One region of the Variovorax sp. AC194 genome, then DNA from elsewhere that is predicted to be linked to it. Evidence: predicted binding sites of a transcription regulator. Region 1 holds the regulator's gene; the other holds the start of a gene.
What was found. The regulator NrdR, encoded in region 1, represses ribonucleotide reductase genes. The targets are predictions, from matches to a motif close to CACNANATNTNGTG.

Region 1 (14,300 bases):
CACCAGTGCCAGGTGCACGCCGCGGCTGGGCTTGTCGGTGAAGGCGTGGGCGGTGAAGGCGCCCCAGGCGGTTTGAATCTCGCGGCAGCCGACCTTCTCGACCAGCGATTCGGTGCGGCTTCGGTGCTCGATGAGCGCGGCGATGGTGCCGATCTTGATGCCGTGCTCGGCCGCGAAGATCTGCAGGTCTGGCAGGCGCGCCATCGTGCCGTCCTCATTCATCACCTCGCAGATCACCGAGGCGGGCGAGCAGCCGGCCATGGCGGCCAGGTCGCAGCCGGCTTCGGTATGGCCGGCGCGCATCAGCACGCCGCCATCCACCGCCTGCAGCGGGAAGATGTGGCCGGGCTGCACCAGGTCGGCCGCCACGGCGTTGGGCGCGACGGCCGCCTGCACGGTGCGGGCGCGGTCGGCCGCCGAGATGCCGGTGGTGACGCCTTCGGCCGCCTCGATGGAGACGGTGAAGGCGGTCGAATGCTTGGCGCCGTTGCGCTGGACCATCGGCGGCAGTTGCAGCCGCTCGCACATCTCGCGCGAGAGCGTCAGGCAGATGAGGCCGCGTGCATGGCGCGCCATGAAATTGATGGATTCGGCCGTGATGTGGTCGGCCGCGATGACGATGTCGCCTTCGTTCTCGCGGTCTTCCTCGTCCACCAGGATGACCATGCGGCCCGCGGCCAGCTCGGCCACGATTTCTTCGACCGAGGCGATCGGGGCGGGGGCGCGCACGGCGCTGGGGGCGGCGCCGATGGGCGTGACGGAGGCGTTCATTCGGCGGTGTCCTTGGAATACGTAGCGGTCTGCGGGACCAGGACGCCGGCCTGGAGCATCCGCTCCACGTAGCGCGCCACGGTATCGATTTCGAGATTGACCTTCGAGCCGGCTTTCAAGCCGCCGAGGGAGGTGTTGTCCACGGTGTGCGGGATCAGGTTGATGCTGACCTCGGCGCCGTCTTCGATGTCCTTCACGCTGTTGACCGTGAGGCTCACGCCGTTGATGGTGATCGAGCCCTTGTAGGCCAGGAAGCGGGCCAGCGCCGGCGGTGCGACCACGCGCAGCTCCCAGCTCTCGCCGACCGGCTCGAAGAAGCTCACCGTGCCGATGCCGTCCACATGGCCCGAGACGATGTGGCCGCCCAGGCGGTCGCTCGCGCGCAGGGCCTTCTCGAGGTTGATGCGGCTGCCCTCGTCGGTCAGGCCCGCAGTCTTGTCGAGGGATTCGGCGGAGATATCGATGGTGAACAACTGCTGCTCGGGGGCGAGCGTGGTGACGGTCATGCAGGCGCCGTTCAGCGCGATGCTGTCGCCCAGCCCGACGTCGTCGAGATAGCCGTCAGGCACCGCAATGCTGAGTCTTTTGCCGTAGGAGGAGGAGGTGCCGAGGTCGTGGATGGCGGCGATGCGCCCCACGCCGGTGATGATTCCGGTGAACATTCGCACATTTTCGCAGAGAACGGGGGGCCGTTCGGGGCAAACGCTAGAACCCGTCCCTTCCCGCCACCCGGGCCACGATGCGCAGGTCGGGGCCGAGCATGTCCACGGACTTGAATTCCAGGGGCAGAACGCCCGCCAGCGAGGTGAGCGGGCCGTCCGCATGGAGGTGGCTCGCGATGTCCAGGCCGGGGCCGATCAGCTTGGGGGCCATGTACACCAGCAGCTCGTCGACGCAGCCTTCGCGCAGCAGCGAGCCGTTGAGCTTGTGGCCCGACTCGACATGCAATTCGTTGACGCCGCGCGCCGCCAGGTCCTTCAGCATCGCGCCCAGATCGACCTTGCCGTCGGCGTTCGCCAGGCAGGTGATGGTGGCGCCGCGGGCCTCGAGCGCGGCGGCCTTGGCTTCGTCCCGCACGGCCGCATAGATCCAGATGGGACGGCCTGCTATGAATATGTGAGCGTCGGGCGGCGTCTGGAGGCGGCTGTCGACCACCACGAGATGCGGCTGGCGCGGCGTCTCGACCAGGCGCACATCCAGGCGCGGGTTGTCTTCGAGCACGGTGCCCACGCCCGTGAGCACGGCGCTCGCGCGGGCGCGCCAGGCATGGCCGTCGGCGCGCGCGGCTTCGGCGGTAATCCACTGGCTCACGCCGTTTTCGAGGCCCGTCTTGCCGTCGAGCGAAGCCGCCACCTTGAGCCGCACCCACGGCGTCGTGCGCACCATGCGGCTGAAGAAGCCGATGTTGAGTTCGCGCGATTCGGCGGCGCCCGGGCCGACTTCGACCTCGACGCCCGCCGCGCGCAAGCGCTCGAAGCCCTGGCCCGCGACCAGCGGGTTCGGATCGGCCAGCGAGGCCACGACCCGCCCGATGCCGGCTGCAATCAACGCATCGCAGCAGGGGCCCGTGCGGCCATGGTGCGAGCAGGGCTCCAGCGTGACGTAGGCCGTCGTGCCTTCGACCGAATGACCCCGCGCCGCCGCATCGCGCAGCGCCATCACCTCCGCATGCGGACCACCGGCCTTCTGCGTGTGCCCCTGGCCCAGCACGCGCCCTTCGGCATCGCACAGCACGCAGCCGACGCGCGGGTTCGGATCGGTCAGCAGCAGCGCATCGGCAGCGAGGCGCAATGCCGTCGCGATGTGCTGCGCATCTTGTTCGTGTGAGGACATGGGATGAGATGAACGGAAAAATTTAACACCGGTGCGTTTCGATCATACGAGCGGCATCCCGATGGGGATGAACGGTGCGCGTGCCGTCGCAAGCGGCCTCTACGCTCGAAGTTCGATGGCGGGAATAAAGAAGCAACACAAGTTGCAGCAGATCAGGGAGGACATCGAACATGGCTTCAAAGAAGCATCGGGCCGCGGGCTTTTCGCTCGTGGAGGTATTGGTTTCCATCGTCGTGCTGAGCGTGGGACTGCTCGGCATGGTCGGCATGCTGCTGGCGTCGGTGCGCACCGGCAATGAGACGGCCACGTTCACGGCGGCGCTCAACCTGGCGCGCGAGTTGTCGGAGAAGGCGCGCATGAACAAGGGCGTGGCCGCGCGCAACGATGCGGCCAATGCGTACCTTGTCGAGGACTGGCGGGAAGGTGCTGCACCGGATGCAGCCTCCGTCGGCAGTGCCTGCGTGGCGTCCGGCGCGGCCTGCAGCGCGGCCGACCTCGCGCTATGGGACATGGGCGAGTGGAAGCGCCGCATCGCCAAGGCCCTGCCCGATGCGCGCCTGAGCGTGTGCTTCGACGAGGCGCCCTGGAATGCGGCGGCGGACGAATACACATGGGCGTGCAGCAAGACGGGCCACACCTTGGTCGTGAAGCTCGGCTGGACGCCTCGCACGATGCGAAGCGCGAAGGTGCAGCCGGCGGCGCCGCCGCGTCTGGTGATGCAACTGGTCGCGGGGCAGGCACACGATGGCCAGGCCGGTTCCTGATCCCATGGGCCACGCACGTCAGCGCGGCGTGACGCTGGTCGAGCTGCTGGTCGCCATGGCCATCGCGCTGGTCGTCGTTCTCGCGGCCACGGCCGCGTTCATCGGCAGCCAGCGGTTGTTCACGGTCGACGCCGACGCGCAGGCCGTGGAAGAGTCGCTGAGGTTCGCGGGCTTCGTCGTGCGGACCGTCGCGCGGCAGGCCGGCTATGCCGACTATGCGCCGGACTACCAGAGCCCCGACGGTGCGGCAACAGCCGCAAGCGGCACGAACATGCCGGCACCGTCGAACGACCCGATGGACCTCGACATCGTGGGCGCGAGCGATACGCGCGTCAGCGGCGTCGGCGACAGCTACGGCGCGCACGGCACCCGCGGTGTCAACGCAAGCGATTCCCTGCGGGTCCGCTTTTTCGGCCGCAGCCGTCCGGGCGGCGATGGCACCGACCCCGACGGCGCAATGATCGATTGCATGGGTTTCGCCCAGCCCGGGCCCTCGGCGGACAAGCCGGTGTCCGCCGACCGCGCCTGGAGCTTCTTCTACGTCGCCGAAGCCGCGGACAAGGAACCCGAGCTCTATTGCAAATACCGCGCTTCGAAGAATGGCCCGTTCCAGGCGCAGCCCTTGGCGCGCGGCATCGAGGTGTTCAAGGTCGTCTACGGTCACGACGCCGATGGCGACGGCGTTCCCGAGCAGTGGCTGGACGCCTCCCAGCTCGAGGCCATGGCCGCGTCGGAAGACAAGGTCGCCGACGAATGGCGCAAGGTCGTCGGGCTGCGCATCGGCATGGTGGCGCGCAGCGCGCGCCCCCGAGGTGCTGCCCAGGAGGCGGAGGAGGTGCTCTATCCGCTGGGAACCGATTTCTCCGAGCTGAGTTTCAGGCCGCCAGCGGACGGCAGGCTGCGTCGCGTTGCGACCTTCACGGTCATGCTGCGCAATCCGATGAAGGGACGCGCGCCATGAGCCCGCGCTGTCGTTCACCGCAGCGGGGCTTCTCGTTGATCGTCGTGCTGCTGATTCTTGTCGTGGCCACCGTGCTGGGCGTCGGTGCGGCGCAGGTCTCGCTGGTCAACGAACGCAGCGCCCGCAACGACCGCGACACCGAGGTGGCGTTCCAGGCCGCCGAAGCCGCCCTCATCGACGCCGAAACCGATGTGCTCGGCCCCAACGACGACACGCGGCAGCGGCTCTGTCTTTTCAATCGCCAGGACGTGACTGGCTTCTTCGAAGGATGCGGCGGCGCCGGCAAGCAGCAGGGGCTGTGCGCACCCGCCGAACCGGGCACCGATCCGGCGTGGATGTCCGTCGACCTTTCAACCGACAGCGGGCGGTCCGTTGCTTACGGCACCTTCACCGGGCAGACCTACTTCAGCGGCGACGCCGCCACGGGAATGCGAGCGGGCGCGTTGCCTTCCCGGGCACCGCGCTACATCGTGGAAGCCGTTCGCAACCGCGGCGGTTGGCAGGCCAATGCGCTGCAGAGCGCGAGCGCCCAGGACGCCAGCTACCTCTTTCGCGTCACCGCCATCGGCTACGGCATGCGCGACGAGACGCAGGTCGTGCTGCAGACCAATTTGTACAAACCGGCGGTCAGTCCTGGCTGCCTTCCTCAAGACTGAACCTGCATGCGCTCTCTTCGATTTTGCGCGGCGCTGGCCTGCGCCGTCTCTTGCGCCCACGCCGCGACGACAGTCCTTCCACCTGACGCGGTGCTTCCGAGCGAGCCGATGTTTTCGCTGGCATCGCGCGTCGATCCCGGGGTGGTGATCGATCTTTCGCTGAAGCGCGCGAACGCGGGCGCGGCGTACCGCGACGGCTTCGACGCGAAGAAAACCTACGGCGGCTACTGGGACCCGATGGGTTGCTACAGCTACGCGGCGGGCGACGGTTATTTCAAGCGCTCGGCCACGGCAACGAAGCCGGATGGGGGCGCCATTGCCTGCGTCAACCAATGGAGCGGCAATCTGCTGAACTGGGCGGCCTCATCGTCGCTCGACGGAGTGCGCATTGCATTGACCGGTGGCGATCGCGTGATCGACGAGCCGGGCCGAACGGTGCTGCAACGCGCGGTGCTGCCGGAAGATTTCCATCGCAGCGCCCAGTTTCCCGACAAGACCGTGACCGGGAGCCTCGACAAACTGACGCCGTTGGTCACCACGGGCCGCGATGGCGTGCTCGCGACCGGCACGCTGCATTTCGGCAACTGCCTGGACCGCGTCGCCGTCGGGCCGACCGGTGGCGGCACCTGCGCGGAGCCGGGCGGCACGACTTTCCTGGCGCGCGTCGAGGTATGCACGCCGGCCGACGCGTCGGCGCGCCCGTCGTTGTGCGCTCCGTATCCGGACGGCAACTCCAAGCCAGTGGGCAGCATCCAGCGCTACGCCGGGCGGATGAAGTTCTCGGTCTTTGGCTATCTGCCGGACGACGATCCCGCGCGCTACGGCGGCGTCCTGCGCGCGCCGATGAAGCACGCCGGGACGAAGAAGGTCGATGCGACGTTCGACAGCGTGGACAACGCGCAGACGGAGTGGGATGCGGTGACGGGCGTGTTCAAGGCCGACAGCCCCGAAGGCATCGGTGTCGTCGGGGCCATCAACCGCCTTGGACGCAACGGCGGCAAGCAAGGCGCCTACCGGTTGTTCGACCCGGCGGGCGAGCTCTACTACGAGTCGCTGCGCTACCTGCAAGGCAAGGCGCCGACGCCCGACGCCGTGGCCGGCACGCAGAGCGCTCGCAGTCACGCGGACCCTATCGCCGCCAGTTGCCAGCGGAACGACATCCTGGTGATCGGCGATGCCGAGACCCATTACGACCGTTCGCTTCCCGGCATGTCGAAGGGCGCCTCGATCGGCGACTTCGACCGGAGTTTCAACAATGCGGCCTACGAGCCGGACACGGCCTATTGGACGGGCCTCGTCGGTGGCTTCGAGAACAAGGAGTCGCTTTCTTTCACGCACCCTTCAGGAAAGGCGGGCCTCACCACGAGCGGCAACGAGGGGCCCAGGGCGCTCAACTACAAAGGCGGAACACCGCTGACCTCCGCCAATATCGCAGCCATCGAAACAGGCGCAGACAAGGGTTCGTTTGGAATAGCGGGCCTCGCGTACTGGGCTCGCACGCAAAAGATCCGCAGCGACCATCCCGACCTGCGGGTGCAGACCTTCGCCATCGACATGGGGCAGGGCGGCGAGAGCGCCATCGGGCAGAAGCAACGTGGCAGCGTCTTCTATCTGGCCGCGAAGTACGGCGGCTTTGCCGACAGCAACGACGACGGCAATCCGTTTCGTGCGTCGGGTGGCGGTTCCGAATGGGCCGAGGGCCTCGATGCCGACAACCAGCCCAAGCCTGCCAACTATTTCCTGGCTGGCGATCCGTCTCAGTTGACCACAGCCATTCGACGGGTCTTCCTGCGCGCCGACGTGCCGCGGGGCGGCATCACGGCAGGCAGCGCCATGTCGTCGGGAACGATCACGGACGCCGGTGTCAGCCTCTACGTGCCGCGGTTCGATGGCCGCCGCTGGTCGGGCACGCTGCTGTCGTATCCGTTCGGCGCCGATGTGGCGAACGGCGCTGCGCACAAGCTGGAGAAACCCGATTGGGATGCCGGTGAATTGCTGACCGGCAATCCGAACGCCATCCCGCCCGTGGCCGCGCGGGACATTGCGGGCCGGCGCATCTTCACGCTCTCGACGGCGGGCGTCGGCACGCCGTTCGAATGGGCGGCGCTCGATGACGGGCTGCGCAGATGGCTGAGCGCGACGCCGTATGCCGTGCCTGAATCGTCCGATGGCCTCGGCGCCGAGCGGTTGGCCTATCTGCGTGGAGATCGGCGAAAGGAGCAGTCCGCGCCGCAAGGCATCTTCCGCGTGCGCGATTCGGTCATGGGGGATGTGACCAATTCCAATCCGGTCTACGTGGGCGCGCCGAGCCTTGCGATCCACGAGACCGGCTACGACAAGTTCCTGGCCGCCCATCGCGGCCGGCCGCACGCGGTGTACGTCGGCGCCAATGACGGCATGCTGCACGCCTTCGAGGCTCGCACCGGCAAGGAACTCTTCGCCTACGTGCCGCGGATCATGTTCGCCAGACTGGCTGCTTACGCCTCTCCGGACTACGTGCACCGGAGCTACGTCGATGGAACGCCCGTCATTGGCGAAGCCCGGATGGCGAACGGCGCGTGGAAGAGCGTGCTGGTCTCCGGCAATGGTGGCGGCGGCACCGGCGTCTTCGCGCTCGACGTGACCGAACCCGCGGACTTCTCCGCCGACAAGGCGCTGTGGGAGTTCAATGGCGCGTACGACCCCGACATGGGGTACGTGACCCAGGCGCCACGCATCATGAAGTTCCGCACGGCCGCAGCCACGAAGACGGATGCTGCGACTTACGGCTGGTTCGCTGTCGTTCCTTCGGGTTTCAACAACGCCAACAAGGACGGGCGCGCCGCGTTGTTCCTGCTCTCGCTCGACAAGCCCGCAAGCGAAGCTTGGAAGGAGAACCTCAACTACTACAAGATCGTCCTGACCGCGCCGAAGGACAAGACCATCGTGAATGCGCTGAGCACACCAGGTGATTACGCGGCAGCGGACGGGGCCACGCGCTTCCTCTACGCCGGCGATACGCAGGGCAACCTGTGGAAATTCGACTTTACGGGCGGCACACCATGGGGCAACGGCAACGCGCTGGGAGTGAAGGGCTCGCTCGTGATGGTTGCTACGTCGGGCAGCGGCGCGAATGCGAAGCGCCAGCCCATCACGGTCGCGCCGGAGGTCGGCGTGGGGCCGGATGGCGGCGCGATCGTGCTCTTCGGCACGGGCAAGTTCGCAAGCCCCGAAGACCTCGGCAGATCGAGCCGCGGCGTGCAGACGATGTATGGCGTGTACGACAACGGCGTTGCGATTCCTGCGGGCGAAGCGCGCACGCAGCTTCAGCCGCGAAAGGCCACGCCCGTCGCCGGGCAGGCATTCCCGCCCGGCACGGGCGATCCCTTTGTCTACGGCGCGTTCGATCGCAAGACGAACGCCCGGCGCGGCTGGTATTTCGACTTGCCGGCGGGGCTCGAGCAGGGCGAGCGGCTGGTCTTCCAGCCGGTGCTCAGCGATGGACAGCTGTTTTTCAACACGCTGATCCCCAACGCCGACGCCTGCAGCGCCGATGGCGGCGGCCGCAGTTGCGCGGTGAACGCGATGACAGGGCTCTCGCAGGCCGGCACCTGCATGCCCTCGAGCGTCGGCATGCTGGGCACGCCGCATCTGGTGCAACTGGGCATGGCTGGCTTCGGCGCGACCGATGCCTTCGGGCGGCGGTCTGAAACCAAGCGCCTGGGCATCGTCAGCATCGGCGCGCGAGATGCGCCGGGAGGTCGGGGCGGCGGCATCTCGACCGCCCAGCCTGCCGGCGACGGCAAGATGGTCCAGACCGGTGGGCGCCTGAACTGGCGAGAAGTCGTCGACTACCAGGGAGCGAAAAAATGAAGCACGCGGCGTTTCGCGGATTCACATTGATCGAGATGCTGATCGTGGTGGCCATCGCCGCGATCCTGGCGGCCATCTCCTATCCGTCGTACATGGATTTCGTGCGCAAGGGCTGGCGCAGCGAGGGGCGCTCCGCGCTGATGCAACAGATGCAGGAGCAGGAGCGCCTCTATACGCAGGTCGGGCGGTACCGGCGCTACCTGGGCGATTCGGCAGACTCAGGAATCGGCGGCGCAGGCGGCAAGTACACGGTCGAGAGCGGCAATTGCGAAGGAAAGGGGAGCATCGACAGCTGCCTCCGGCTGACGGCCACGCTGAAGGCCGGTTTCTCCGATCCGCAGGTCGGCAATCTCTGGGTGGACAGCACGGGCGGCAAGGGCTGCGATGGGACGGACGCGGGAAGGTGCTGGCAATGAAGGGCGGCGAAGGCGCGTCGTCGCCCGGCTTCACCTTGATCGAGCTGATGGTGGTCGTGGCCATCGTGGCGGTGCTGGCTGCGGTCGGCGCGCCGAGCTTTCGCGACATGCTGCTCAACCAGCGTCTCGCGAGCGCCGCGCAAGGCTTCAATTCTGCGTTGAGCCTGGCACGCATGGAGGCCATCCAGCGCGCGAGGCCCGTGGAGGTGGCTGCGCTCGCGGGCAGCGACTGGTCCGGCGGCTGGATCGTCCGGACCGGGGACGATGAATCGCGCCAGACGCTGCGGCGCTTCGAGCAGTTGCCGCAGGGCGTGAGCGTCGACACGACGCTCGGGGCCGGCTTCGCGCAGGGCCTGCGCTACGACGGCAACGGCTTCTCGCGCCAGACAAGCCGCTCCGGCTTCAGCGCCGGCTGCCTGACGCTGAAGGCCGAGACCGGGCGCAGGGCGTCGATCATCGTCTCGGCGTCGGGCCGGGCGAAGGTCTGCAATCCGGATGTGAGCGGCGATTGCGGCTCGGGCGCGTGCGCCAGGGGAGGAGAAAGCGGCGATTGAGGAGACGCGCCCGCCCGGACGTGGGGGATCAGATGTCCCGCAGCAACTGCCTGAACTCGTCCACGTCCTCGAAGCTGCGGTACACCGAGGCAAAGCGCACGTAGGCCACCTTGTCCAGGCGCTTGAGTTCGCGCATCACGAGTTCGCCGACCTTGGTCGAATCGATTTCGCGCAGGCCGCTGGCCAGGAGCTTCTGCTCGATGCGCAAGAGGGCGGTGTCGATCTGCTCGATGCTCACCGGGCGCTTGCGCAGCGCCAGCATCATCGAGGCGCGCACCTTGGTCGAGTCGAAGTCGGCGCGGCTGCCGTCCTTCTTCACGACCACAGGGAAATTGACGTCGGGGCGCTCGTAGGTGGTGAAGCGCTTGTCGCAGGCGCTGCACTGGCGGCGCCTGCGCACGAAATCGGCGTCTTCCGAAACGCGGGTCTCCACGACCTGCGTTTCAAGATGACCGCAAAAAGGGCATTTCATGCGGTCGTCTCGTCAGTCGGATCAGCGGTAGACGGGGAAGCGGCTCGTCAGCGCGTGCACCTTGGCGCGCACCGCGTCGATGTTCGCCGTGTCGCGCGGGTTCTCGAGCACGTCGGCGACCAGGTTCGCGGTGATGCGGGCCTCTTCGTCCTTGAAGCCGCGCGTGGTCATGGCCGGGGTGCCGATACGCACGCCGCTGGTGACCATCGGCTTTTCCGGGTCGTTCGGAATCGCGTTCTTGTTGATCGTCATGTGGGCGCTGCCCAGCACGGCTTCGGCTTCCTTGCCGGTGATGCCCTTGGCGCGCAGGTCCACCAGCATGACGTGGCTCTCGGTGCGTCCGCTCACGATCCGGAGGCCCCGCTCGGTGAGCGTGTCGGCCACGATCTGGGCGTTCTTGACCACCTGTTGCTGGTAGGTCTTGAACTCGGGCGTCATGGCTTCCTTGAACGCGACGGCCTTGGCGGCGATCACGTGCATCAGCGGGCCGCCTTGCAGGCCCGGGAAGATGGCGCTGTTGATGGCTTTTTCGTGCTGCGCCTTCATCAGGATGATGCCGCCGCGCGGGCCGCGAAGGCTCTTGTGCGTGGTGGAGGTCACGATGTCGGCGTGCGGCACCGGGTTGGGGTACACGCCCGCGGCCACGAGGCCGGCGTAGTGGGCGATGTCGACCATGAAGATCGCGCCCACGTCCTTGGCCACCTTGGCGAAGCGCTCGAAGTCGATGCGCAGCGAGTAGGCCGAGGCGCCCGCGATGATCAGCTTGGGCATGTGCTCGTGCGCCTTGCGTTCCATCGCGTCGTAGTCGATGGCTTCGTTGGCGTCCAGACCATAGCTCACCACGTTGAACCACTTGCCGCTCATGTTCAGCGGCATGCCGTGGGTCAGGTGGCCGCCTTCGGCCAGGCTCATGCCCATGATCGTGTCGCCGGGCTTCAGGAAGGCGAGCATCACGGCTTCGTTGGCCGAGGCACCGCAATGCGGCTGCACGTTGGCGGCATCGGCGCCGAAGATCTGCTTGACGCGGTCGATGGCCAGTTGCTCGGCCACGTCGACGTGCTCGCAGCCGCCGTAGTAGCGCTTGCCCGGATAGCCCTCGGCGTATTTGTTGGTGAGCTGCGAGCCCTGGGCGGCCATGACGGCCGGCGAGGCGTAGTTCTCGCTGGCAATCAGCTCGATGTGGTGTTCCTGGCGCGCGTTTTCGGCTTGAATCGCGGCCCAGATCTCGGGATCGGTCTGTTCGACCAGGATATTGCGTTGGTACATGGCAGTCCTTTGAAGACGAGGTCCTTGTTCTTCAACCAAACAAGGGCTGCCCAGGCGAACGGCTGAACGCCTGTTGTGGTCAGGCGGCACGCTTCCCAGTGGTATTCCACGTCAGCGCGTGGCACCTTGTCGGGTGCTGCGCCTATCGCCAGTCGCGTACGGGGCCGAGTGTAGCTCACCCCCGGCCAGGCGAGCCTCAGGACACGCCGGAAAGCAGCGCGACCTTTGCGGGTTCCGAGCCTTCTTCGGCCTTGATCGGCGCGGGCGCCGGCGTCACGATGGGAATCGGCTGTGCGCGAATGGCCGGCCGGGGCGGCAGCACCGACGGCGCGCGGCCGTTGGCGACCTGCAGCAGGCGCTCGTGCTCGGCCATGACCTTGCTGGCGTAGCCGCCGTCGTCCTCGAGGTTGGCCGCGCCCACGTAGTAGCGCAGGCCGCCCTCGAGCGAGCCGGCGCGGGCGATGCATTCCTGCAGCACCTTCACGCCCACGCGCATGTTGGTCACCGGGTCGAAGGCGGTGAGCGTGCCGCCCGCGCTTTCGTACTTGTCGCCGTGCACGCGGGTCATGACCTGCATCAGGCCCTGGGCGCCGACGTGGCTCTGGGCGAAGGGATTGAAACTGGATTCCACGGCCATGATGGCCAGGATCAGCGTCGGGTCGAGCTTGGTGCGCTTGCCGATCGAATAGGCCTCGGACACCAGCACGCTCAGCGGCTCTGCAGCCACGCTGTATTTCTTGCTCAGCCAGTAAGCCACGGCGGCTTGCTGCTTGGGCAGGTCGCCGGGGCTCGCTGCCGTGGTGCGCTCGATGGCGGTCGGCTCCAGGTCGGAGACTTCAGGCGCGGGCTTGCGCGACTGCAGCCAGCCCATGAGCTGTTCCTCGCCGGTCTGGCGCAGATCGGGCCGTGCCACGAGGGCGAGGGCCGCGAACACGATGGCCAAACCGACCAGCGCAAACCCGTTGTGGGTGATTTCAAAAAAGCCGTCTGCCACATCGGACACGAAGGTCCGTAGCCCGCGGGCTGTGGCATCAAACGCCTTGTTCATCGCTCTTCCTTTCTGTGCGGCACCTGCTCGCAGCGCCTGGAGAGGCGATGGATGAAGGCAACGGCGCTTGGATTGGTACGAATCAGGCTCCGCGCATGGAGGGGTGTGGGGTAAGGAGCGCGGCGACCTGATCAAGCCGGGGGAGTTCTCGGCAGCGGATTCAGGGTGGCCCTGCTGCGTCTGGCAGCTGGGGCAGGGCGGATTCTAACGTCGCTTAATAGCCGGTCAAGCATAAGGAAATCGTTTCATATGCTAATAGATGTTTAAAAATCCGACCCGCACAGAGGCATTTGGCTTACGGGAAATCCCTTGGAAGATTGAATTTGCAATGCGAGGGTGCGGCACCTAATCTGGACGGGCCTGGGTTTTCAGGCGTTTTCCAAAGTCAGGCAGTCCGAGGTGCAAGTCAAGGGCTCGATCGACGGCGGATCCACGGCGGCAATCTCTTGCTGCCAGCACGGCAGGAACCATTGACTTCCGGTCGCGCGAATCGATGGCTTGGGTGTTAGGCCCGCCATCAAGCCCGGCAACGAGGCATTCAGTCGCGTTGCCGGGCTTTCTTGTTTCTGCTTTGCCGCATGTTTGCGGCACACTCCCGCGATGGATTTAGCTTCGCTCAAACAAAACAAATGGGTGCGACGTGGGATCGTCGCGGTGCTGGTTCTTCTGGCCTTCTGGGTCATTGCATGGTTGATCGTGCCGCCGATCGCCAAGAGCCAGCTTCAAAAGATCGCGAGCGAGAAACTGGGCCGCCAGGTGACGGTGGGCAAGATCGACTTCAAGCCCTGGACCCTCGAACTCGCGCTGCACGACCTGCGCATCGCCACGGCCGACGGCAAGCAGCCGCAACTGGCCATCAAGCGCATCTACGCCGACGCCGAACTGCAGTCGCTCTTTCGCCTGGCGCCCGTGATCGACGCGGTGTCGATCGAGGCGCCCGCGGTGCTGCTCACGCACCAGGCCGACGGCAAGTACGACATCGATGACATCCTGGCCAAGCTGGCCTCGGGCCCGCCGCCCGACCCCAAGGCCGAGCCGGCGCGCTTTGCCATCTACAACATCTCGATCAAGGACGGCGCGGTCGACTTCGACGACCAGACGGTCAAGCGCAGGCACGAGCTGCGCAACTTCGTCCTCGACGTGCCTTTCCTGAGCAACCTGGCGTCGCAGCGCGAGGTCAAGACCGAGCCCAAGCTGGCCTTCGTGCTCAACGGCAGCAGCTTCGATTCGGCCGCTTTCACCACGCCCTTCTCGGCAAGCCGCAAGACCGACGCGCACGTGCAGTTCAAGGGGCTCGATCTGGCGCCTTACCTGGGCTACATCCCCGGCGGCCTGCCGGTGAAGCTGCAGGCCGGCAGCCTGGATGCCGACCTGAAGATCGACTTCCAACAGGCGGCGACCACGGGCCTGAAGATCTACGGCACGGTCGAGGCGCACGGCGCCAAGCTGAGCGACGCCCGAGGTCGCGACCTCCTGGGCTTCGATTCGCTCAAGCTCGCGCTGGCGGACGTTCGCCCACTCGAATCGGTGTTTCATTTGAGCGAAGTGGCGCTGGCCAATCCGCAGCTCGTGGTGGCGCGCGATGCCTCGGGCCAGTTGAACCTGATGGCCACGGACCCGGCCACCGGTGCCGCGGAAAAAGTGGCTCCGCTTCCCACCGCCGCAGCCAGTGCGCCGGCCGGCAAGCCGGCCGAAAAACCCAAGCTC
Region 2 (14,300 bases), 2.7 Mb from region 1:
CCTGGCTCGCCCCGCATTGGCTGCGGCCTGAAATGGCCTGATGCGCTGAAGACACAGCACCCACGAAAAGCCGGCCTCAGGGCCGGCTTTTTTCATGGATCGAGGGAGCGGATGCTGCATCGCTGGGCGCTGCGCGCAGTCCATCGAGGCGCACGCGAGACTGCATGAGGTGCACTGGCCTGAAAACGAAGAAGCCCGCCGGGGCAGTCCCCGGCGGGCTTCTGTCTATTTGCGTCTGGCTGTCCAGCGATGTGCGCGGCTCAGAACGGCAGCTTGGGACCGCCGGGGCCACCCATGCCGCCCATGCCCTTCATGCCGCCCATCTTCTTCATCATCTTCATGAGGCCGCCGCCCTTCATCTTCTTCATCATCCCCTGCATCTGCTCGAACTCGTTGAGCAGGCGGTTCACTTCCTGAACCTGCACGCCCGCGCCGGCCGCGATGCGGCGCTTGCGCGTGGCCTTGAGTAGCTCGGGCTTGCGGCGCTCCAGCGGCGTCATGCTCTGGATGATTCCTTCCTTGCGGCGGATGTCGCGCTCGGCGCGCGTCATGTCGGCTTCGCTCGCCTTGGCGGCCATCTGCGTGGGGAGCTTGTCCATAAGGCTGGAAAGGCCCCCCATCTGCTTCATCTGCTGCAGCTGGCCGAGGAAGTCGTTCAAATCGAAGCCCGCGCCGCTCTTGACCTTGGCCGCGAGCTTCTGCGCCGCCACCACGTCGACGCCGGCCGTGACCTGCTCGACCAGCGCGACGATGTCGCCCATGCCCAGGATGCGGCCCGCATGGCGCTCGGCGTCGAACACCTCCAGGCCGTCGATCTTCTCGCTCGTGCCCGCGAACTTGATCGGCACGCCCGTGACTTGCCGCACCGACAGCGCCGCGCCGCCGCGCGAATCGCCGTCGGTCTTGGTCAGGATGATGCCGGTGAGCGGCAGCGCCTCCTTGAAGGCACGGGCGGTGTTGATCGCGTCCTGGCCCTGCATGGCATCGACCACGAAGAGCGTCTCGACCGGATCAAGGGCGGCGTGCAGCTGCTTGATTTCGGTCATCAGCACTTCGTCGATCGCGAGGCGGCCGGCCGTGTCGACCAGCAGCACGTCGAAGTAGTGGCGCTTGGCGTGGTCGAGCGCGGCGCGCGCGATGTCCAGCGGCTTCTGGTCGGGCGTGCTCGGGAACCACTCGGCGCCGGCCTGCCTGGTCACGGTCTTGAGCTGCTCGATGGCGGCCGGGCGGTACACGTCGCCCGACACCGTGAGCACCTTCTTCTTGCGCTTCTCGATCAGGTGCTTGGCCAGCTTGGCGGTGGTGGTGGTCTTGCCCGCGCCCTGCAGGCCCGCCATCAGGATCACCGCGGGCGGCTGCGCCGCGAGGTTGATGTCGGAAATGCCCTCGCCCATGGTGGCCGCGAGCTCGCGGTTCACGATGCCCACCAGCGCCTGGCCCGGCTTGAGCGAGCCCAGCACTTCCTGGCCCAGCGACTTCTCCTTCACCCGGGCGACGAAATCGCGCACCACGGGCAGCGCCACGTCGGCCTCCAGCAGCGCCATGCGCACCTCGCGCAGCATGTCCTGCACGTTGCTTTCGGTGATGCGGGCCTGGCCGCTCATCGTCTTGACGAGGCGGGAAAACTTTTCTGTAAGGGCGGTGGCCATGAGCGGGGATGCCTTGCTGCCCGCTGCGGCGGGCCGGATGGAAAGTCTGAAAGACGAGGGGAGAACGTGAAGTCGGGCGCGGGGAACGCAAGGTCCAGCCGGTACACTCCGGCCGATGATTTTAGCGATCCCCTCCCCACTCGGCGTGGCGCTGGGCATCGCCACCGCGGCGGCCTACGGTTTTGCCGCTGCTGCGGGTGCCCGGCTCAGCCGTCAAACCGTCCAGTGGGCCCTCGGAATTGCGTGGCTTCTGCATGCGACCGTGCTGGCGCATGGACTGATCGGCAGCGAGCCGCGCTTCGGCTTTGCCCCCGCGCTCTCGGTCACGGCCTGGCTGGTGCTCACGGTCTACGCGATCGAAAGCCGCATGTATCCCCAATTGAAGGTGCGGCGGGCGCTCGCCTGGCTGGGAGCGGCCGCGGTGCTGCTGGCCATCCTGTTTCCGGGCACGCCGCTGCATGTCACCGCCTCGCCGTGGCTGCCGTTGCATCTCGCGCTGGGGATCGCCTCCTATGGCCTCTTCGGCGCGGCCGTGGTGCATGCCTGGCTGATCACGCGTGCCGAAAAGCAGATCCGCCTGACCACCGGCACGGCCCCCGAAGGCGGCGTGCCGCTGCTCACGCTGGAGCGCCTGACCTTCCGCTTCGTGACCGCCGGTTTCGTGCTGCTGTCGGCCACCCTGCTGGCCGGCCTGCTGTTCACAGAACAGCTCTACGGCGCCGCGGGCCGCGCCTGGAAGTGGGACCACAAGACGACTTTCTCCGTGCTCGCCTGGGTCACCTTCGCGGTCCTCCTGATCGGCCGCGCGCGCTTCGGCTGGCGCGGCCGCACGGCCCGCCGCGTGCTGTACGCCGGCTCCGCCCTGTTGCTGCTGGCCTATGTGGGTTCCCGCTTCGTGCTCGAAGTGGTGCTGGCACGTCCTCCCGTATGAAATACCTCCTCGTCCTCGCCGTGCTCTGGATCGCCATCTGGCTCTGGCGCAAGAACCGGCGCGAAGAAATGCGCGACGCGCAGCGCGAGCGCATGGCCAAGGCGCAACAACGGCCGGCCGCGCCGACCGCCGTCGGCGCCCCGCAGGCCATGGTGCGCTGCGCCCATTGCGGCCTGCACCTGCCTGCCAGCGATGCCATCGCCGGGCCCGACGACGCGGTCTACTGCAGCACCGCGCACCGTCAGGCCGCCGTCGCGGCGCGCGGCTGAGCACGCCTTCCGCTCCATGAGCACCCCCCTCTGGTCGCGCGGCGAGCCGGTCACCGACTGGGACGTGCTCGAGCAAGGCGGCAGCGAGAGCACCGCGCTCTTGCGCCTGTGGCGCGGCTTCATGGCCGCGCGCTGCTTCGTCGCGCTGGTGCTGGTGGTGCTGCAGGGCGTGGCCTTCGCGCTCGGGCAGACGATGCAGGCGGCGGCCATCGCCATCTCGGCCAGCTACCTGGTGGCCACCTGGCTGGAGATGCGCTATGCGCACTTCGAGCCGCCGATCCGCAGCTTCTCCACGATGTGGCTCGTGACCATCGGCGTCGACCTGGCCACCTTCACCGCGCTGCAGGTGCTGCAGGGCGGCAACGTCAACTACACGCCGCTGTTTGCATTGCCGGTGCTCATGAGCGCGGTGCTCGGCACGGTGATCGTGAGCCTGGGCACCACGGCCACCGTCACGCTGCTGCTGCTGGCCGATGCGGGATGGCACTGGCTGCAGCAGCCGGGCGATTCGTCGGCCCGCTTCGTGCAGGCGGCGCTCACCGGCACCGGCCTCTTCGTGGTGGCGCTGCTCGCGCACGAGTTGGCGCGCCGGCTCGCGCGCGAAGAGGCGGTGGCGCAGCGCAACCGCAGCAGCGCGCAGATGCAGGCGGAGGTCAACGACCTGGTGATCGAGACGCTCGCCGAAGGCGTGCTGGTGATCGATGCCGAAGGCATGGTGCATGCGGCCAATCCGGCGGCCGACGCGATCCTCGGCCAGGGCCTGGCGAAACTCTCGCTGCCATTCGCGCTGCACGCGCAACCCGCCTGGCATGCGCTGGCCGCGCTCTCGCGCCAGACCTTCGCACGCCGCGCGCCGCAGTCCGAAGAAATTCCCGTCGCGCAGGCCCGCGGCGCCGCGCGCGAAGTGCGCGTGCGCACCCGGCTCACGCCCACCAGCGACAAGCGCGCCGACAGCCTCTGCGTGATGTTCCTGCAGGACCTGCGCGAGCTCGAGGCCCGCATCCGCACCGAGAAGCTGGCCGCGATGGGCCGCATGTCCGCCGCCGTGGCGCACGAAATCCGCAACCCGCTGGCCGCCATCGCGCAGGCCAGCGCGCTGCTCAGCGAAGACTTGACCGACCCCGCGCACCGCAAGCTCACCGACATGGTCCAGCACAACGCGCAGCGCCTGGCCCGCATCGTGGACGACGTGCTCGACGTTTCGCGCGCGCGCCAGCAACGCGTGCTCTCGCTGGGCGAACAGGTGGTGCTCGACCCCGCGGTGCAGGTGCTGGCCGACGAATGGGTGCGCCAGACGCAGCGCAAGGGCGTTCTCATCGCGCTCGATGCGCCCGGCATCGACGTGCGCTTCGACGCCGAGCACCTGCGCCGCCTCCTGGTGAACCTGCTGGACAACGCATCGCGCTATGCGGGCAAGGGCGAGGGCGCGATCCAGGTCATCACCACGCTGCAGCGCGCGGGCACCAACCGCCCGGCCCTGCAGGTGTGGAGCGACGGCGCGCCGCTGGAGCCGGCGGTCCAGCGTCATCTGTTCGAGCCCTTCTTCTCGTCCGAGAGCCGCTCCAGTGGCCTGGGCCTGTTCCTGTGCCGCGAGCTGTGCCGGCGCCATGGCGCCACCATCGGCTATGAGCGGCGGGCGCTCGCGGCGGGCGGCCCCGAGGGCAATGAATTCTTCGTGAGCTTTGCCGCCAGCGAGAACCGGCTGACACAATAGCGTCGTGAGCACCCCACTGTCTTCCGCCCCGCGTCCTGCGCAGATCCTTGTCATCGACGACGAGCCCGACCTGCGCACGCTGTATGAACTGACGCTGCTGCGCGAGGGCTATCACGTCGAGGCCGCGGGCAGCGTGTCCGAGGCCTGGCAGCACCTGGAGGCCGGGCGCTTCGACGCGGTGATCACCGACATGCGGCTGCCCGACGGACAGGGCATGGAGATCATCCACCGCATCCAGAAGAACCAGCGCAGCGAGCGCTGCGTGGTAATGACGGCCTACGGCTCGGCGGAAAACGCGGTCGAGGCGCTCAAGGCCGGTGCGTTCGACTACCTCACGAAGCCGGTCGACCTGAAGCAGTTTCGCGCCGTGGTCGCTTCCGCGGTGCAGGCCACGCGGGCGCCCGCCGTGCAGGTCAAGCCGGAGAAGGCAACAGCCGCTGCAAGCACCAGCGAACGCGCCGAGTCCGCATCGGGCACCGGCAGCAGCGGCGTTGCGGCGCTCGATCGCCTGGTCGGCGATTCGGACCCGATGCGCCTGGTCAAGTCGCGCATCGCCAAGGTGGCGCGCGGCATGGCGCCGGTGCTGGTACGCGGCGAGTCGGGCACCGGCAAGGAGCTGGTTGCGCGCGCGGTGCACGCCTGCAGCCAGCGCAGCGACGGCCCGTTCGTCGCGGTCAATTGCGGCGCGATTCCCGAGAACCTGCTCGAAGCCGAATTCTTCGGCGCGAAGAAGGGCTCGTACACCGGCTCCTCGCAAGACCGCGACGGCTACTTCCAGGCCGCGCGCAGCGGCACGCTGTTCCTCGACGAAATCGGCGACCTGCCGCTGGCCATGCAATCGAAGCTCCTGCGCGCGATCCAGGAGCGCAGCGTGCGCTCGATCGGCTCGACGCAGGAAGAAGCGGTCGACGTGCGCATCGTGAGCGCCACCCATAAAGACCTGCACGCCGAGGTGCAGGCCGGCCGCTTCCGGCAAGACCTTTTCTACCGCCTCAACGTGATCGAGATCGCAGTGCCCGCGCTGCGCGATCGCCGCGAAGACCTGCCCGCGCTGTGCGCCGCGCTGCTCGCGCGCATCGCGCAGGACGGCGGGCTGCCGGTGCCGCACCTGTCGGCCGAGCTGCTGCGCCGCCTTGCGCTCCATCCGCTCGACGGCAACGTGCGCGAGCTCGAGAACCTGCTGCACCGCGCAGTCGCGCTCAACGACGGCGACGAACTGCACCTCGATCTGATGGGCGGCAATGTCGCGACGACGATGGCGGCTGCCGACGTGGCTTCGGTCACGCCCTCGCAGCTTGCGCCGCGCGGCGACGCGCCGGTTGTCGTTGCCCCGGCACCGGCATCGGTGGCCGAACTCAAGTCGGCGCCACCGCCCCTGCCCTCCGACCTGCAGGCCTACCTCGACCAGCAGGAGCGCGAGATCCTCGTGCGCGCGCTGCACGAGAGCGGCTTCAACCGCACTGCGGCCGCCGCGCGCCTGGGCATGAGCCTGCGCCAGATCCGCTACCGCATCGCGCGGCTGGGCATTACCACGCCCAACGGCGACGATGGCGCCGCGAGCCATGTCGACGACTGAACTCTCCGCGCACGACACGCCGCCCGCCGACGACGGGCTCTGGCGGGCCGGCTGGTACCGCTTCGCGAAAGCCCTGCCCTCGCCGAACTTCGGCCCGCGCCCCGCCGGCGCACAGACCGATCTGATCGTGTTGCATTCGATCAGCCTGCCGCCCGGCGAATACGGCGGCGATGCGGTGCAGCGGCTCTTCACCAACCAGCTCGACTGGGATGCGCATCCCTACTTCCAGTCGATCCGCGGCATCGAGGTGTCCTCGCATTTCTACGTGCGCCGCAATGGCGACCTTTGGCAGTTCGTGAGTTGCGACGAACGCGCCTGGCATGCGGGCGTGTCGTCATGGCGCGGCCGCGGCAACTGCAACGACGACTCGATCGGCATCGAACTCGAAGGCCTCGAAGGCCAGACCTTCGAAGCCGCGCAGTACGAAACGCTCGCCAGCCTCTGCCCCGCGATCGCGCAGCACTACGCCATCGCCCACATCGCCGGTCACGAGCACATCGCGCCGGGCCGAAAACAGGACCCCGGCACGGGCTTCGATTGGCATTTGCTGCACGCGCAACTGGGGTGGAAATCACAGATGTTTCCCCCATCTGTGATGGAGCGCTAATTTTTTCAATCGCGTGACGCCCCGCGATGCCCTGCCCTCCGGCCGCATCGCTTTCGAATACGCAAATGTGAACCGCAGCAACCATGCGGCTTGCAGGCTCAAATCAGCTCGCAAGCCACGTCCCATGCGGGTTGCGCAACCATAGGCCAGTATTCACGCGGCATCGCCAGCCATGGCCTATGCCTAGAGAGATACCCGCAGTAGGTGAATCACTCACAAAACACTACCTGTAGTGGCTTGTAGACCCCTGGCACCCTAGATATAGTGTCCTCCGTCCGGTCAACAACGCCGGCGCGGCGCCCAGCCAAGGCGTCGCCACCCAACAAGAATTGCCAACCGAGAGGAAGCGAATGCAAACTGCCCTGAACACCCCATCGACCCCGCGTGCCGTTCCCTCCACGCCACCCCAACAGCAGCGAGACACGGCCGGCTCCCCCGCCGGCCAGAACCTTGCGCACTACCAGATCATCCGCCGCAACGGCGCCGTCGTTCCCTTCGAGCCGAACAAGATCGCCATCGCGATGATGAAGGCCTTCCTGGCCGTGCACGGCACCCAGGGCGCGGCTTCGGCCAGCGTGCGCGAGACGGTCGACGTGCTCACGCAAGGCGTGATCCGCGCCATGGTGCGTTCGCGTCCGGGCGGCGGCACCTTCCACATCGAAGACGTGCAGGACCAGGTCGAGCTCGGCCTGATGCGCGGCGGCCATCATGAGATCGCACGCGCCTACGTGCTGTACCGCGAACGCCGCACGCAGGAGCGTTCCAAGCAGGTCGAGCAGGAAGCGCCGGCCACGCCGACGCTGCACGTGCTGGACAACGGCGAACGCGTCGCGCTGGACCTGAACCAGCTCAAGGGCCTGATCGAATCGGCCTGCGAGAACCTGGGCGACAGCATCACCGCCCAGCCGATCGTCGCCGAGACGATGCGCAACCTCTACGACGGCGTGCCGCTCGACGAGGTGTACAAGGCCTCGATCCTGGCGGCCCGCACGCTGATCGAGAAAGACCCCGACTACACCTTCGCCACCGCGCGCCTCCTGCTGCACACGATCTTCAAGGAGATCGTCGGCCGCGAAGTGATGCCGGTGGACCGCGCCACCGCCTACGCCGACTACTTCCCGCAGTTCATCAAGAAGGGCGTGGAGAACGACCTGCTCGACGAGAAGCTGCTGCAGTACGACCTGCCCCGCCTGGGTGCGGCCCTGAAGGCCGAGCGCGACAACCAGTTCGACTACCTGGGCCTGCAGACGCTGTACGACCGCTACTTCCTGCACGTGCGCAAGACCCGCATCGAACTGCCGCAGGCTTTCTTCATGCGCGTGGCCATGGGCCTGTCGCTCGGCGAAATCGACCGCGAAGCGCGCGCCATCGAGTTCTACGAAGTGCTGTCGTCGTTCGATTTCATGTCCAGCACGCCGACGCTCTTCAACGCCGGCACGCTGCGCTCGCAGCTCTCGAGCTGCTACCTCACCACCGTGCCCGACGACCTGGACGGCATCTACGAATCGATCAAGGAAAACGCGCTGCTCTCCAAGTTCGCGGGCGGCCTGGGCAACGACTGGACCCGCGTGCGCGCGCTCGGCAGCCACATCAAGGGCACGAACGGCGAATCGCAGGGCGTGGTGCCGTTCCTGAAGGTGGTGAACGACACGGCCGTGGCCGTGAACCAGGGCGGCAAGCGCAAGGGCGCCGTCTGCACGTACCTGGAATCGTGGCACCTGGACATCGAGGAGTTCCTGGAACTGCGCAAGAACACCGGCGACGACCGCCGCCGCACGCACGACATGAACACGGCCAACTGGATCCCCGACCTCTTCATGCGCCGAGTGATGGAAAAGGGCACCTGGACGCTGTTCTCGCCCTCCAACGTGCCTGACCTGCACGACCTGTTCGGCGCCGACTTCGAAAAGGCCTACGTGGCCTACGAAGAGAAGGCCGCCCGCGGCGACATCAAGCCCAGCCGCACCGTCCAGGCGTCGGACCTCTGGCGCAAGATGCTCACGATGCTGTTTGAGACCGGCCATCCCTGGATCACGTTCAAGGACGCCTGCAACGTGCGCTCGCCGCAGCAGCACGCCGGCGTCGTGCACTCGTCGAACCTCTGCACCGAGATCACGCTGAACACCAGCGACACCGAAACGGCCGTCTGCAACCTGGGTTCGGTGAACCTGCTGCAGCATCTGAAGGATGGCAAGGTCGACCAGGAGAAGCTCAAGCGGACGATCTCCACCGCGATGCGCATGCTCGACAACGTGATCGACATCAACTACTACGCCGTGAAGAAGGCGCGCGACTCGAACCTGCGCCACCGTCCGGTGGGCCTGGGCCTCATGGGCTTCCAGGACGCGCTGTACGAACTGCGCATTCCCTACGCCTCGCAGGAAGCCGTGCAGTTCGCCGACGAGTCGATGGAAGCCATCTGCTACCACGCCTACTGGGCATCGACCGAGCTCGCCAAGGAACGCGGCAAATACTCCAGCTACAAGGGCTCGCTGTGGGACAAGGGCATCTTGCCGATCGACACGCTCGACCTGCTGGAGCAGGCACGCGGCGGCTACGTCGAAGTGGACCGCTCGGCCACGCTCGACTGGGACGCGCTGCGTTCCAAGATCAAAGCCGACGGCATGCGCAATTCGAACTGCGTGGCCATCGCACCGACGGCGACCATCTCGAACATCATCGGCGTGGACGCCTCGATCGAGCCGTGCTTCGGCAACCTCTCGGTCAAGTCGAACCTGTCGGGCGAGTTCACCGTGATCAACCACTACCTGGTGCGTGACCTGAAGCGCCTGGGCCTGTGGGACGACGTGATGGTGATGGACCTGAAGCACTTCGACGGATCGCTGCGTCCCATCGACCGCGTGCCGCAGGACGTGAAGGCGCTCTACGCCACCGCGTTCGAAGTGGAAACCACGTGGCTCGTCGAAGCCGCTTCGCGTCGCCAGAAGTGGATCGACCAGGCGCAGTCGCTCAACATCTACATGGCCGGCGCATCGGGCAAGAAGCTGGACGACACCTACAAGCTCGCATGGCTGCGCGGCTTGAAGACGACCTACTACCTGCGCACGCAGAGCGCGACGCACGCAGAAAAGTCGACGGTGCAATCGGGCCGTCTCAACGCGGTGTCGTCGGGCAACGACGCACCCTCGGGCATGAGCGCACTCGAAGCCGCCGCTGCTGCAGCGAAGGCACAGATGAGCGCGATGCCCGCCACCGACATCGCGTTCTGCGGTGTGGACGATCCGACCTGCGAAGCGTGCCAGTGACAACCGGTGCAACGCGCCGATGCTCGCGACAAGACAGAGTCAGTTGAGTCAGTGAGGTGCATGCGAAAGTCGTGCGACGTTCAAGCAATGAAGCCATTGACTGACATCGCGCGATGCATGCGAGCAACATAACAACCACATAAATGGAGCGCGATGTGAACGAGCACTTTGCAACTCACATCGTTACTCCGATAATTTGAGCATTGGATTTTTCTATGTTGACCTGGGACGAAGAAGTCAAGCCCTCCTTACCAAAGGATATGCAACAAGGATTGCAGCACCACAACGCATCGACCAGCGGCTTGCCCGCAGGCCGTTCGGTGGACGCTCCGACTTCGTCGATTGCACAACCCGCATCGTCTGCCGCGCGCACGCTCGATGACGGCGCCGCCGCACCGCTGCGTCAGGTTGCTCCCGCTTCGGTTCCCGTCGTGGCGCAACGCGTCAAGGCCTCCGACAAGCGCATCATCAACGGCCAGACCGACGTCAACCAGCTGGTGCCGTTCAAGTACAAGTGGGCCTGGGAAAAGTACCTCGCCACCTGCGCCAACCACTGGATGCCGCAGGAAGTGAACATGACGCGCGACATCGCGTTGTGGAAAGACCCGAATGGCCTGACCGAAGACGAACGCCGCATCGTCAAGCGCAACCTCGGCTTCTTCGTGACCGCCGATTCGCTGGCCGCCAACAACATCGTGCTGGGCACCTACCGCCACATCACGGCCCCCGAGTGCCGCCAGTTCCTGCTGCGCCAGGCGTTCGAGGAAGCGATCCACACGCACGCGTACCAGTACATCGTCGAGTCGCTCGGCCTGGACGAGAGCGAGATCTTCAACGCGTACAACGAAGTGCAGTCGATCCGCGAGAAGGACCAGTTCCTGCTCCCGTTCATCGAGGCCATCAGCGATCCGCACTTCAAGACCGGCACGCACGAGACCGACCAGACGCTGCTCAAGTCGCTCATCGTGTTCGCCTGCCTGATGGAAGGCCTCTTCTTCTACGTCGGCTTCACGCAGATCCTTGCGCTCGGCCGCCAGAACAAGATGACCGGCGCCGCCGAGCAGTACCAGTACATCCTGCGCGACGAGTCGATGCACTGCAATTTCGGCATCGACCTGATCAACCAGCTCAAGCTCGAGAATCCCGGCCTCTGGACCCCCGAGTTCAAGGCCGAGATCAAGGACCTCTTCATGAAGGCCGTCGAGCTCGAATACAAATACGCCGAAGACACCATGCCGCGCGGCGTGCTCGGCATGAACGCCTCCATGTTCAAGGGCTACCTGCGGTACATCGCCAACCGGCGCGCACAGCAGATCGGCCTCGAAACGCTCTTCCCGAACGAAGAAAACCCGTTCCCCTGGATGAGCGAAATGATTGACCTGAAGAAAGAGCGCAACTTTTTCGAAACCCGCGTGATCGAGTACCAGTCGGGTGGTGCGCTCTCCTGGGATTGAATCTTTCCGATAAGAATTAATGAATTCAAGAATTGCCTTTGCCACCGATCGCGCCAAAGAGCGCGGCATGGACGAGGGCTCAGGTGTTCATGGTGCTGGGGCTCAGATTCCAACGCCATGAATCGCTTCACGCTCCCAACGTGCGTGGAGTGCTTCAATAGGTTGATTTTTTCAACTTGATCAAGGAGAAATAGAAATGGCAACTGCAAAGAAAGCGCCGGCTAAGAAAGCCGCTGCAAAGAAGGCTCCGGCAAAGAAGGTCGCGGCCAAGAAGGCTCCGGCAAAGAAGGTAGCAGCGAAGAAGGCTCCGGCCAAGAAGGTTGCTGCTAAGAAGGTCGCCGCCAAGAAGGCTCCTGCCAAGAAGGTAGCAGCGAAGAAGGCAGCACCGGCCAAGAAGGCTGCTGCGAAGAAGGCTCCGGCGAAGAAGGCCGCTGCCAAGAAGGCGCCTGCGAAGAAGGCTGCGGCGAAGAAGGCTCCTGCCAAGAAGGCAGCTGCCAAGAAGGCCCCTGCAAAGAAGGCCGCCGCCAAGAAGGCTCCTGCGAAAAAGGCTGCGGCCAAGAAAGCCGCGAAAAAGCCCGCTGCCAAGCCTGCCGCTGCTGCCAAGAAGCCTGCTGCGAAGAAGGCTGCCAAGGCACCCGCCAAGGCTGCTGTAGCACCTGCCCCTGCCGCGCAAACGACGCTGAATCCCCAGGCAGCCTGGCCGTTTCCCACGGCCAGCAAGCCCTGAGCTTCAAAGCGCCCTTGACGGCAAAAAACCCGGCACCTCACGGTGTCGGGTTTTTTTATGGGCGCTCGAAAAAGCGGCTTCTTAGAGGCCCAGCGCCTTGCGGTCGACCTGGTAGTTCTGCGGTCCGCGCTGCGCGATCTTGAGCGCGCCGATGCGATTGCCCAGCGCTGCGCATTGCGCGAGCGGCCATTCCTTTTCCAGACCGAACAACAGCGCGCCGCGCCATGCGTCGCCGCAACCCGTGGGCTCGACCACGGCGGTGGGCGTCACGCCCGGCACATGCTCGCGCTCGCCATCGGTCCAGACCTCGCAGCCCTCGGCCGCCAGCGTGACCACCAGGCCGCGCACGCGCTTGGAGATCTCGGCCAGGCTCCAGCCGGTGCGCTGCGACAGCATCTTTCCTTCGTAGTCGTTGACCACGACCCAGCTCGCGAGCTCGACGAAGTGCTTGAGCGCATCGCCGTCGAACATCGGCAGGCCCTGACCCGGATCGAACACGAACGGAATGCCGGCGGCGGCGAATTGCTCGGCGTGCTGCAGCATCGCCTCGCGGCCATCGGGCGCGATGATGCCGACCTTGATGTCGTCCCGCGCGGCCACCTTGGTGATGTGCGCCTGCTGCATCGCGCCGGGATGGAACGCGGTGATCTGGTTGTTGTCGACGTCGTTCATGATCATCGCCTGCGCGGTGAAGGTGTCGTCGAGCTGGCGCACGAACTCGGTGTCGATGCCCAGCGAGCGCATGCGTTCCAGGTAGTCGGCGCCGTCGCTGCCGAGCGTGGCCATCGGCAGCGCCGTGCCGCCCAGCGCGTTGAGGCTGTAGGCAATGTTGCCGGCGCAGCCGCCGAAGTCGCGGCGCAGCCCGGGCACGAGGAACGACACGTTCAGGATGTGCAGCTGGTCCGGAAGGATCTGATCGGCGAACCGTCCCTCGAAAGTCATGATGGTGTCGAACGCGAGGGAACCGCAAATCACTGCTGCCATGGGTGGACCGTTTTCGTTGAAAGAAGATGAATGGAAGAAGGACGCTTGCGTGCAGGCGCCCGGCTAGGGATAGAAGGCTTCCACGCGGTAGCCCGCGATCGGCGGCAGCGCGGCCGCTTCGTTCGGCGACAGCGTCAGCGGCAATGAAGCGGCGCGGTCGGCGCGCGCCGCGAGCACCGACGGCGCGCCGTAGTCCGCGGGCGTCAGCACACGCCGCACCACCGCGCGCTCCTGCGTGTCGAGCAGCGAGAGCTCCACGGCCGGCATCGCGAGCGGCACGGTCGCGCCGTTGCGCAAGGTGAAGCTGAGGCGATAGTCGTTGCCGCCGCTCTTCTCGCGCGCGAAGGCGGCGCCCTCGATCATGATGTCGCCGATCTGGCGCAGCGCCGAGAGCTCGCAGTCGGTGTACTGGCACAGCGCCGCAAGCGCCGGACGCAGGCCCGGCTGGCGCGCGACGATGCCGTCGCGCTCATGGCGAACGATCTGCACGATAAGCAGAAGTGCGGCCAGCACCGCCAGCAGGACCAGCAAGCGCCGAACGCCCTTGCGCTGCCAGAAGCCGGGCGCGTGGGCGTCGTGCTCTTCGTCGTCGCCGAAGGCGTGCTCCTCCTCGCGCTCCGCGAACATCGGCGGCAGCGAGGCGGCGCTCTCCGGCTCGCTCGCCTCCCGGACCATCGACGACGACGCGGCCTTGGCGGCGGCCCTGGCTTCGCGCGACTTGTTGGCGCTCGCGATCTTGGCCGACTTGATGCGTGCCCGGCGCAGCGCCTTCTGCATCTGCACCTGGTCGTGGTCCTTCTCGTCGCCTTCTTCTTTTTCCTCGGCGTCTTCGTCCAGGGTCGGCTCGACCAGTCCATGCGTCTTGGCGCGAGACACCGGCAACGGAGGGGCCGGCGGAGGCGGCGATGGCGGCGGGGCCGCAAGATTCAGATCGATGTTCGGGAACGGCGGCAGGGAGCTCGCCGGCGGCCGCCATGCGGGCTCGCTGACATCCAGGTCGGACCACGGCTCGTCCGCGACGATGCCGTGCGCGGGCAGCGCGAGCGCCGGGGCCGGCGGGGATGGAGCGGGTGGCTGCGGTTCAGGCGGCTCGACCGTGACTTGCGCAGCGGGCTCGGGCTCT

Region 2: the regulator NrdR is predicted to act here: its motif matches at 7,000-7,013, upstream of ACZYRS_RS28150 (ribonucleoside-diphosphate reductase subunit alpha).

The regions. Positions count from the first base shown of each region.
Region 1 is NZ_OZ409823.1:3,208,678-3,222,977, forward strand. Features, by position in the region: gene ribBA (bifunctional 3,4-dihydroxy-2-butanone-4-phosphate synthase/GTP cyclohydrolase II) at 1-771, opposite strand, end outside; gene ACZYRS_RS15410 (riboflavin synthase) at 768-1,433, opposite strand; gene ribD (bifunctional diaminohydroxyphosphoribosylaminopyrimidine deaminase/5-amino-6-(5-phosphoribosylamino)uracil reductase RibD) at 1,477-2,604, opposite strand; gene pilV (type IV pilus modification protein PilV) at 2,775-3,368, shown strand; gene ACZYRS_RS15425 (PilW family protein) at 3,373-4,329, shown strand; gene ACZYRS_RS15430 (pilus assembly PilX family protein) at 4,326-4,985, shown strand; gene ACZYRS_RS15435 (pilus assembly protein) at 5,094-8,837, shown strand; gene ACZYRS_RS15440 (type IV pilin protein) at 8,834-9,253, shown strand; gene ACZYRS_RS15445 (GspH/FimT family pseudopilin) at 9,250-9,807, shown strand; gene nrdR (transcriptional regulator NrdR) at 9,836-10,279, opposite strand; gene glyA (serine hydroxymethyltransferase) at 10,301-11,545, opposite strand; ZMP/ZTP riboswitch at 11,587-11,711, opposite strand; gene ACZYRS_RS15460 (lytic transglycosylase domain-containing protein) at 11,742-12,593, opposite strand; gene ACZYRS_RS15465 (hypothetical protein) at 12,962-13,276, opposite strand; gene ACZYRS_RS15470 (DUF748 domain-containing protein) at 13,194-14,300, shown strand, end outside.
Region 2 is NZ_OZ409823.1:5,932,710-5,947,009, forward strand. Features, by position in the region: gene mdoH (glucans biosynthesis glucosyltransferase MdoH) at 1-31, shown strand, start outside; gene ffh (signal recognition particle protein) at 261-1,649, opposite strand; gene ACZYRS_RS28125 (cytochrome C assembly family protein) at 1,765-2,580, shown strand; gene ACZYRS_RS28130 (PP0621 family protein) at 2,577-2,849, shown strand; gene ACZYRS_RS28135 (two-component system sensor histidine kinase NtrB) at 2,866-4,563, shown strand; gene ACZYRS_RS28140 (sigma-54-dependent transcriptional regulator) at 4,568-6,139, shown strand; gene ampD (1,6-anhydro-N-acetylmuramyl-L-alanine amidase AmpD) at 6,126-6,746, shown strand; gene ACZYRS_RS28150 (ribonucleoside-diphosphate reductase subunit alpha) at 7,097-10,012, shown strand; gene ACZYRS_RS28155 (ribonucleotide-diphosphate reductase subunit beta) at 10,228-11,466, shown strand; gene ACZYRS_RS28160 (histone H1-like DNA-binding protein) at 11,663-12,193, shown strand; gene ACZYRS_RS28165 (carbohydrate kinase family protein) at 12,275-13,177, opposite strand; gene ACZYRS_RS28170 (zinc-ribbon and DUF3426 domain-containing protein) at 13,241-14,300, opposite strand, start outside.